Solwaraspora sp. WMMA2065: one gene and its partner. The protein of the gene in region 2 interacts with the protein of the main gene of each other region in a pairwise test. Links are inferred from orthologs where the notes say so. Each region holds a gene or a part of one and is shown on either strand. Other genes may lie near its edges.

The links.
Region 1: the proteins of tsaE (region 2) and rlmB interact in binary tests that used the Escherichia coli proteins (3 or more experiments, as listed by UniProt). The link is inferred for Solwaraspora sp. WMMA2065 from one-to-one orthologs.

The regions. Positions count from the first base shown.
Region 1 is NZ_CP128361.1:5,604,192-5,608,803, forward strand. Bases 884-3,883 are described here. They hold rlmB (23S rRNA (guanosine(2251)-2'-O)-methyltransferase RlmB), read left to right. Parts: upstream 884-1,825; coding sequence 1,826-2,941; downstream 2,942-3,883. Other genes in these bases: cysS (cysteine--tRNA ligase), read left to right, coding at 884-1,826; O7610_RS25485 (Hsp70 family protein), read left to right, coding at 3,031-3,883. Also shown: O7610_RS25470 (helix-turn-helix domain-containing protein), read right to left, coding at 1-368; more of cysS, read left to right, coding at 411-883; more of O7610_RS25485, read left to right, coding at 3,884-4,612. UniProt on the Escherichia coli protein: Specifically methylates the ribose of guanosine 2251 in 23S rRNA.
Region 2 is NZ_CP128361.1:3,923,575-3,928,185, reverse strand. What follows is about bases 650-3,648. They hold tsaE (tRNA (adenosine(37)-N6)-threonylcarbamoyltransferase complex ATPase subunit type 1 TsaE), read left to right. Parts: upstream 650-1,895; coding sequence 1,896-2,402; downstream 2,403-3,648. Other genes in these bases: O7610_RS17830 (IS110 family RNA-guided transposase), read right to left, coding at 2,507-3,648; O7610_RS17840 (alpha/beta fold hydrolase), read left to right, coding at 811-1,899; alr (alanine racemase), read left to right, coding at 650-814. In the rest of the region: more of alr, read left to right, coding at 1-649; more of O7610_RS17830, read right to left, coding at 3,649-3,739; ung (uracil-DNA glycosylase), read left to right, coding at 3,998-4,611. UniProt on the Escherichia coli protein: Required for the formation of a threonylcarbamoyl group on adenosine at position 37 (t(6)A37) in tRNAs that read codons beginning with adenine.

The sequences.
Region 1 (4,612 bases), 1.7 Mb from region 2 along the record:
GTCCAGCTCGGCTCGACGACGGTCAGCGCCACCGCCTCGGCACCGTCGGCGACGGTCAGGTGGGCGGTGGCGCCGGAGGACTCGGCGAGCCGGCGCAGCGCCGGCAGCGCGGCATCGGCCAGCAGCGGCTGTGCCCGCCGGGCCAGCTGCAGCAGCCCGGCACCGAGCCGCAACCGACCGGCGGTGTCGCGGCGCAGCATGCCGTGCGCGGCCAGGGTGGTGGCCAGCCGGTAGACGGCGGCCCGACCGATACCGAGCCGGCCGGCGGCCTCGGTGACGGTGATCCCGCCGGTCGCCTCGGCGACCAGGCCCAGCAGGCGCAGCCCCCGGTCCAGGGTCTGCGCCGTCTCCGCCCCTCGCGCGTGCACACCGACAGAGTACGGACGGGTGCCAGTCGGTACCCTCGTAGCGTGACGCTCCGCTTGTACGACACCGCGACCCGGTCCGTGCGGGACTTCGTGCCCCGCCAGCCCGGCGAGGTCAGCGTCTACCTGTGTGGCGTCACCGTCCAGTCCGCCCCGCACATCGGTCACCTTCGCTCCGGCGTCAACTACGACGTGCTCCGCCGCTGGCTGGCCCACCAGGGGCTGCGGGTCACCTTCATCCGCAACATCACCGACGTCGACGACAAGGTGCTGGACAAGGCGGCCGCCGCGGGTCAGCCGTTCTGGTCGATCGCGTACGCCAACGAACTGTTGCTGGCCGCCGCGTACCGCAGCCTGAACGTGCTGCCGCCGACGTACGAGCCGCGCGCCACCGGGCACATCCCGGAGATGCACCAGCTGATCGAGCGGCTGATCGACCGCGGCCACGCCTACCCGGCCGGTGACGGCAGCGGCGACGTCTACTTCGACGTCGCCTCGTACGCCGACTACGGCGCGCTGTCCGGGCAGCGCCCCGACGCGATGCAGCCGGCCGGCGACGGCGTCGACCGGGCCAAACGCGACCCGCGCGACTTCGCACTCTGGAAGGGCGTCAAGCCGGACGAGCCCGCCGACGCGGCCTGGCGCTCGCCGTGGGGTCCGGGCCGGCCCGGCTGGCACATCGAGTGCTCGGCGATGTGCTGGCGTTACCTCGGCCCCGAGTTCGACATCCACGGCGGCGGGCTGGATCTGACCTTCCCGCACCACGAGAACGAGGTCGCCCAGTCCAAGGCGGCCGGGCTGCCGTTCGCCCGTTACTGGGTGCACCACGGGCTGCTCAACCTGGGCGCGGCGAAGATGAGCAAGTCACTGGGCAACGTCATCGACCTCGGCCACGTCGCCCGGCTCGGGGTGCGTCCGGTCGAGCTGCGCTACTACCTGACTGCGGCGCACTACCGGTCCCGCATCGACTACTCCGACGACGCCCTACTGGAGAGTGCCACCGCGTACCGGCGGATCGAGGGTTTCGTCCGGCGGGCGGCGGAGCAGGTCGGCGCGGTCGCCGCCACCGACATGCCGGCGGGGTTCGCCGCCGCGATGGATGACGACCTGAACACGTCGGCCGCGTTCGCCGTGCTGCACGACGAGATCCGCGACGGCAACAACCTGCTGGCCGGCGGTGATGATGACGCGGTCCGGGCCAGCCTGGGCCGGGTCCGCGCCATGCTGGGCGTGCTCGGCCTCGACCCGCTCGACCCGTCGTGGGGCGACGCCGCCCCGCGCGACGAGCTGCGTGGCGCGGTCGACGCGCTGATCGCCCTCGCCCTCGACCAGCGGGCGCAGGCCCGCGCCCGGCGCGACTGGGCCGCCGCCGACGCGGTGCGTGACCAGCTCAAGCAGGCCGGCGTCACGGTCGAGGACACCCCGCACGGCCCCCGTTGGACCATTGGAGAGCAGACCTGATGCCCGGCAACTCGCAACGACGTGGCCGGCGGGTCACCCCCAAGAAGGGCACCACCCAGGGCTCCGGCGGCAAGAACCGGTCCGGCCTGACCGGCAAGGGGCGCACCCTGCCGGCCGACGAACGGCCGTGGCACAAGGGCTACTCCGGCACCGAGAAGCTGCCGAACAAGACCGCCTGGAAGCAGGAGAAGGAACGCCGGGCGGCGGCCGCCGAGGGGCGCGCGCCGAAGATCGGCGTACCTGGGACGAAGGACACCACCTGGGGTGGCGGTGGCCGCAGCCGGGGCGGTCCGGCGACCGGCCGGTTGGCCCGGGGCGGTGCCCGGTCCGGGCCGCGGGTCTCCCCGGGCCGTAAGGCGCACCCGCCGAAGGACGCCCCGGAGCTGCTGGTCGGCCGCAACCCGGTGGTCGAGGCGCTGCGGGCCAATGTGCCGGCGACCGCGCTCTACGTCGCCCAGGGCATCGACGTCGACGACCGGGTCACCGAGCTGGTACGGACCGCCGGTGACCGGGGCATCGCGATCCTGGAGATCACCCGGGCCGAGCTGGACCGGATGACCGGCGGCGTGCTGCACCAGGGCGTCGGGCTGCAGGTGCCGGCGTACGCGTACGAGCCGTTCGAGGACCTGCTGGCCGCCGCCGCCGAGCAGCCGGAGCCGCTGCTGGTCGCCCTGGACGGGGTGACCGATCCGCGTAACCTCGGGGCGGTGGTGCGCTCGGCGGCCGCGTTCGGCGCGCACGGCGTGTTCGTGCCGGAGCGGCGGGCCGCCGGGATGACCGCCACCGCGTGGCGGACCAGCGCCGGTGCGGCCGCCCGGACCCCGGTCAGCCAGGTGGTCAACATGACCCGGGCGGTGAAGAAGTGCCAGGCCGAGGGGTTCGTCGTGGTCGGCCTGGACGCCGACGGCGAGACCGACCTGTATGACCTGGAGGCTGCGGTGGGTCCGCTGGTCGTGGTGGTCGGTTCCGAGGGTCGCGGGCTGTCCCGGCTCGTCGGCGAGACCTGTGACCTGCGGGTACGCATCCCGATGCACTCCGACGTCGAGTCGCTCAACGCCAGTGTGGCCGCCGCGGTCACCCTCGCCGAGGTCGCCCGCCGCCGCCTGGTCGGCTGACCGGCCGATCGCTGATCAGCGGGTCAGTCACCCGTAGCATGCCCGGGGTCGGTGTCGGGCGGGTTCGGGGTGCGGCGGAGGAACAGCTGATGACAGGGCAGGACGAGGGCTTCGCCCTCGGGGTCGACCTGGGCACCTCCAACACGGTCGCGGTGCTGCGCTGGCCGGACGGGCGGACCCGACCGCTGCTCTTCGACGGCGTGCCGGTCCTGCCGTCCGGGGTGTTCCTCGGCGACCGGCTGCACGTCGGTCGGGACGCGCAGCGGCTCGCCCAGGCCGACCCGGCCCGGTTCGAGCCGAACCCGAAACGCCGGGTCGACGAGCCGACGGTGCTGCTCGGCGCGCATGACGTGCCCACCGCTGACCTACTGGCCGCGGTGCTCGCGGCGGTGGCCCGGTCGGCGGTGGAGGCGGTCGGCTTCCTGCCGCCGGCGGCGCTGACCTACCCGGCCGGCTGGGGTGCCCGCCGCCGGGAGGTGCTGGCGCACGCGGTGGCCCGCGCCGGTTGGCCGCCGGTCATCCCCGGCGGGCCGGCCACCTCCGGCCCGCCGCCCGTCGGGTCCGGCACGCCCGGGACCCGACTGGTGCCGGAGCCGGTCGCCGCGGCCCGCTACTTCGCCGACGTGCTACGCCGACCGGTGCCGGTCGGGCAGGCCCTCGCCGTGTTCGACTTCGGCGGCGGCACCCTCGACATCGCCGTGGTTCGCAACGACGGAGTCGACCCGCACGGGCGGGCCCGGTTCGCGGTGATCGGCTCCGGCGGCCTCACCGAACTCGGCGGTCTCGACCTGGACGCGGCGCTGGTCGAACAGCTCGGCGCGGTGCTCGATCCGCAGGTACGGCAGCAGTTGGCCGCTCCGGCCACCCCGGCGCAGTGGCGCAACCGCCGGCAGTTCTGGGACGACGTACGCGGGGCGAAGGAGATGCTGTCCCGGGCGTCGTCGGCGCCGGTCGCCGTGCCCGGCGTGGACCGGGCGGTGCACCTGACCCGTGACGAGTTGGAGCGGGTCGCCACCCCGCTGATCGGCCGTGGCGTACGGGAGACGGCCCGGTTGGTCGCGGCCTGCGGGCTCGGGGTCGACCAGCTTGCCGGACTGTTCCTGGTCGGCGGCTCGTCGCGGGTGCCGCTGGTGGCCCGGATGCTGCACAGCGAGCTGGGGATCGCACCGACCGTGCTGGAGCAGCCGGAACTGCCGGTCGCCGAAGGCGCGCTGGCCGACCTGCCTGCGCCGGCGTCCGTTCCGGCCGCGCCGTCCGCCGTCGCGTCACCCGTACCGCCGGTTGCAGCCGCACCATCCCCGGTCTCACCCGCGCCGTCCGGCCCGGCGCGGCGGCGTCGGCTGCCGTGGCTGGTCGGCGGCGCGGCCCTGGCCGTGGTCGCGGTGACCGTCGCCAGCGTCGTCTACCTGCTGCGGGATCCGGCCCGGCCGATCGAGTTCCGGGCGTTCAGCCAGGTCGGCAAGGCGATCACGGTGCCCGAGGACGCGGACGCCGACTTCACCCAACTGGTCGACGGCCAGGCGTACGGCGGCTACGTCCGCGACGACGGCCGGCTCGGCGTCGTCGCCGTCGACCCGGCGACCGGCGACCAGCGGTGGGACGAGGCGACGACCGTGCGCGCCGACCGGTGGTTCGGCCTGCGGGCCACCCCGGACGCGGTGATCGCCGTCG
Region 2 (4,611 bases):
CGCCCTGCTGTCCGAGGCCGTCGCCGCGGCCCGACTCGCCGGCCGGCCGGCCCGGTTGCATCTCAAGATCGACACCGGGTTGTCCCGGGGTGGGGCCACCGGCGACGACTGGCCCGAGCTGGTCGAGACGGCCGCCAAAGCGCAGTCCGACGGCACCGTCGAGGTGGTCGGGGTGTGGAGCCACTTCGTCTTCGCCGACGCGCCCGGGCACGCCACCATCGACCGGCAGCTGGCGGCGTACCACGACGGGCTCGCCGTGGCCAGCCGGTACGGGCTGCGCCCCCGCTACCGGCACCTGGCCAACTCCGCGGCCACCCTGACCCGGCCGGACACCCACTTCGACCTGGTCCGGCCCGGTATCGCCTGCTACGGGCTGTCCCCGGTGCCGGGCGAAGGCTTCGGTCTACGGCCGGCGATGACCGTCCGCGCCCGGGTGATGCTGGTCAAGCGGATCCCCGCCGGGCAGGGCGTCTCCTACGGGCACACCTACCACACCAAACGGGAGAGCACTCTGGCCGTGGTGCCGCTCGGCTACGCCGACGGGGTGCCCCGGCACGCGTCCAACACCGGGCCGGTGCGCCTCGGTGGCCGGACGCGCCGGATCGCCGGCCGGGTGTGCATGGACCAGATCGTGCTCGACTGCGGCGACGACGAGATCAACGCTGGGGAGGTGGCCACATTGTTCGGTGACGGACGCGACGGCGGCCCGACCGCCGACGACTGGGCCGACGCGGTCGGCACCATCAACTACGAGATCGTCACCCGGTTCGGTAGCCCCCGGGTGCCCCGGATCTACCAGGACAGCCGGCCATGAGCGGGCAGCGGGCCGGTGCGCAGAAGGTGGCCCGGACCGCCGGCATCGTCGGCGCGGTCATCGGCGTCGCGGCTGCCGGGGTGACCGCGACGGTCACCGTCGAACGCGCCCTGGTGCGCCGGCTCAAGCGGGAGGTGGCGGACCGGTACGCCGACGAACCCTTCGGCGAGCTGCCCTACGACGAGACCCGGGTGGTCACCGCGGCCGACGGCACCGACGTCTACGTGGAGATCGTCGAGCCGGACGACGCGGCACCGCTGCGGCCGACCATCGTCTTCGTGCACGGCTACTGCCTGGACATGGGGACCTTCCACTTCCAACGCCGGGAGCTGACCCGGCAGGGAGAGTACCGGTTGGTCTGCTACGACCAGCCCGGCCACGGCCGCTCCGGCCGGCTGGAGTCCGGCGACTACGAGATCGACGCGCTCGGTGAGACGCTGCGGGCGGTCATCGAGCAGGCCGCCGGCGACGGCCCGTTGATCCTGGTCGGACATTCGATGGGCGGCATGACCATCATGGCCCTGGCCCAACGGCATCCGGAGCTGTTCCGCGACCGGGTGGTCGGCACCGTACTGATGGCGACCTCGGGCAGCCTGGTCGACGAGGCCCGGCTCGGTCTGCCGGCGATCCTCAGCCGGGCCGGCTCGCCGCTGCTGATGCTGGTCAACAACGCCACCCGGCTGACCGGTCCAGTGATCGACCGGCTGCGGGTGGCCACCGCCGACCTCGCCTGGCTGCTGACCCGCCAGTACGGCTTCGGCACCGACCGGCCCAGCCCGGCGCTGGTCAGCTACGTGGAGCGGATGAACTCGCGGACCTCGGCGGAGACCGTCACCCGGTACGTGCGTACCCTGCTGACCCACTCCCGGTACCCGGCGCTCGCGGTCCTGGAGAGCAGCCCCACGCTGGTCATCGTCGGCGACAAGGACATGATCACCCCGGTGACCCACTCGGAGGAGATCCTGCGCCGGCTGCCCGACGCCGACTACGTGAGGATCCCCGACGGCGGGCACGTGGTGATGCTGGAACACGCCGACCGGGTCAACGCGGTGCTGGTCGCGTTCCTTGCGAAAATCGCCCGATGACTGTCCGGATCCCGCTACCCGAACTGGCCGACACCCACGACCTCGGCCGCCGCCTCGGCCGGCTGCTGCGCCAAGGCGACCTGGTGGTGCTGACCGGTCCGCTCGGCGCCGGCAAGACCGCGCTGGTGCAGGGGATCGGCGACGGCCTCGGGGTACGCGGCGACGTCACCTCGCCGACCTTCGTCATCGCCCGGGTACACCAACCGGATCCGTCCCGGGGCGGCTCGCTCACCCTGGTGCACGCCGACGCGTACCGGCTCGGCGACGCGCCCGACCCGCGGGTTGAGATCGACGACCTCGACCTGGACGCCGACATGGACCGGGCGGTCACCGTCGTCGAGTGGGGCGAGGGGATGGTCGAGCAGCTGGCCGAGGCGCACCTGCTGGTCCGCATGCACCGGGCCGAGGACGACTCCCGGACCGCCGAGTTGATTGGACGGGGCCCCGGCTGGTCGGGTCGGCTCGCCGGGCTGGACCAGCCGGCCGGCCATGCTGGACGGTGATGTCGTAGGCCACCCGTAGAGTGCCGGACGGCGCGCAGCTGTCCATGAGGACGGGCGGCGGCCACCACCGAGGCGTGACGAAAGACATCCCAGGAGCTTGAATGTCAAGCAGCAGCCTTGCTGAGGTGATGCGACCACGCGGTCGCCTCGTCGTAGACGGTGCCGGTCTTCAGGCATCCGTGCAGGATGCCGACGAGCCGGTTGGCGAGTTGGCGCAGCGCGGCGTTGTAGCTGGCGCCGCGGGCACGTTGCCGGTCGTAGTAGGCGCGGGCACCCGGCGAGGCCTTCAACGCGGAGAACGCCTGGGTCATCAGGGCGTCGATGAGCCGGTCGTTGTGGACGAACCGGGCCGCGACGGTCCTCTTCTTCCCGGACGCGCGGGTGATCGGGCTGGTCGCGGCGTAGTTCTTCCGGGCCTTCGCGGTGGCGTAGCGGTCGTGGTCGTCACCGAACTCGGCGAGCACCCGGGCGCCGAGGACGGCACCCAGTCCGGGCTGGGACAGGATGATCTCAGCGTCCGGGTGCCGGCCAAAATGGTCCTCCACCTGCCCTTGCAGGGCCTTGACCTGCTCGTTGAGAGTGACCAGCAGGGCGACCAGGGCGCGCACCGACGCGGCGTAGGCGGTGGTGACCACGGCCGGCTGGCCGAGGTGCTCGGCACGCAGCACCGCCTGGATCGACGCGGCCTTGGCCGCGACGTCACGGCGCCGGGCCCGTTTGAGAGCGGCGCTGATCTGGCTGATACTCAGCCGGGCGGCGCTGGCCGGATCAGGGGCCTTCGCGAGGAGTTGCAGGGTGTCAGCGGCGTCGAGGTCCTCGAACGCCTCCAACGCCGCAGGGAAGTACTCCCGCAGCGCGTGCCGCAGCCGCTGCACAGCACGGGTGCGTTCCCAGATCAGCGTCTTGTGCATCCGGGTGACGACCTTGACCGCCTCGGCGTCCGCCGAGTCTCCGGCCATCGGGCTCAGTTGGTGCGAGTCGGTGCGCACCATGTCGGCCAGCATGTGCGCGTCGGCGGCGTCGCTCTTGGCCCGGGACACCGCCAGACGTTCCCGGTAGCGGGCCGCCTGCAACGGGTTGACCGGGTACACCGTGTACCCGGCGGCGACCAGCGCCTGCACCCACGGGCCCCGATCGGTCTCGATACCGATCTTCACCTGAGCAGCAGCAGCGTCGGCGTCGATGTCGTCGCCGAGCGCCGTGCCGATCATCGCGTGGAGCCTGGTGATGCCGGCGATGCCCTCGGGCAGCCTCGCCTTGGCCAGCCTGCGGCCGGAGGCGTCCATGAGCTCGACGTCGTGGTGGTCCTCCGCCCAGTCATCTCCTATGAACAGCAACGTCTCTCCCGCCTATTGAGTCGATCACCGCTGGTAGCCAGGAGGAGAACCATCAGCGACCTAATGAAGCAGTGCTCACGCCGCGACCGGGCGGGCACGACATCCCATCAGCGATCAACTCTCCACACCGACCAGCCGGGGCACGATCTTTCGTCAGGACTCGACGTCCAGGAACCCGGAGTGCTCACCGGCTGGCGGCTACCTACCCACCAGGAGTTTGCCGGATGGCTCACTCCCAGAACTCATTAGGCTCCCGAGATGCTCGACCTGCTGGCCATGTTGCCTCCTGCCTGGGCCACCGCGCTCACCCCGCACCTGGACCCGGCCGGCACCACCGCGCTCGGCCGGTACGTCGCCGACGAGTACGCCGACCAGACGGTGTACCCGCCGGTGGCGGACCTCTTCACCGCTTACCGGCTGTGTCAGCCGGAGCAGTGCCGGGTGCTTATCCTCGGCCAGGACCCGTACCACCGGGCCGTGCAGGCCCACGGGCTCAGCTTCAGCGTCCGCGACGGGGTATCGGTGCCGCCGTCGCTGCGCAACGTATTCAAGGAGCTGGGCACCGATGTCGGGGTGCCGATGCCGCGCAGCGGTGACCTGACCGGCTGGGCGGCCCAGGGCGTGCTGCTGCTCAACGCGGTGCTCACCGTGCGGCAGGGCCGGCCCGGCTCACACGCCGGCAAGGGCTGGGAGGAGTTCACCGACGCCACGATCGCCGCGCTCGACGCCCGCGACCAGCGGGTCGTCTTCCTGCTGTGGGGCGGCTACGCGCGCAAGAAGCGCGGGCTGATCACCAACCCGGGGCACGTCGTGCTGGAGGCCGGCCACCCCAGCCCGATGAACCCGCGGGGTTTTCTCGGCAGCCGGCCGTT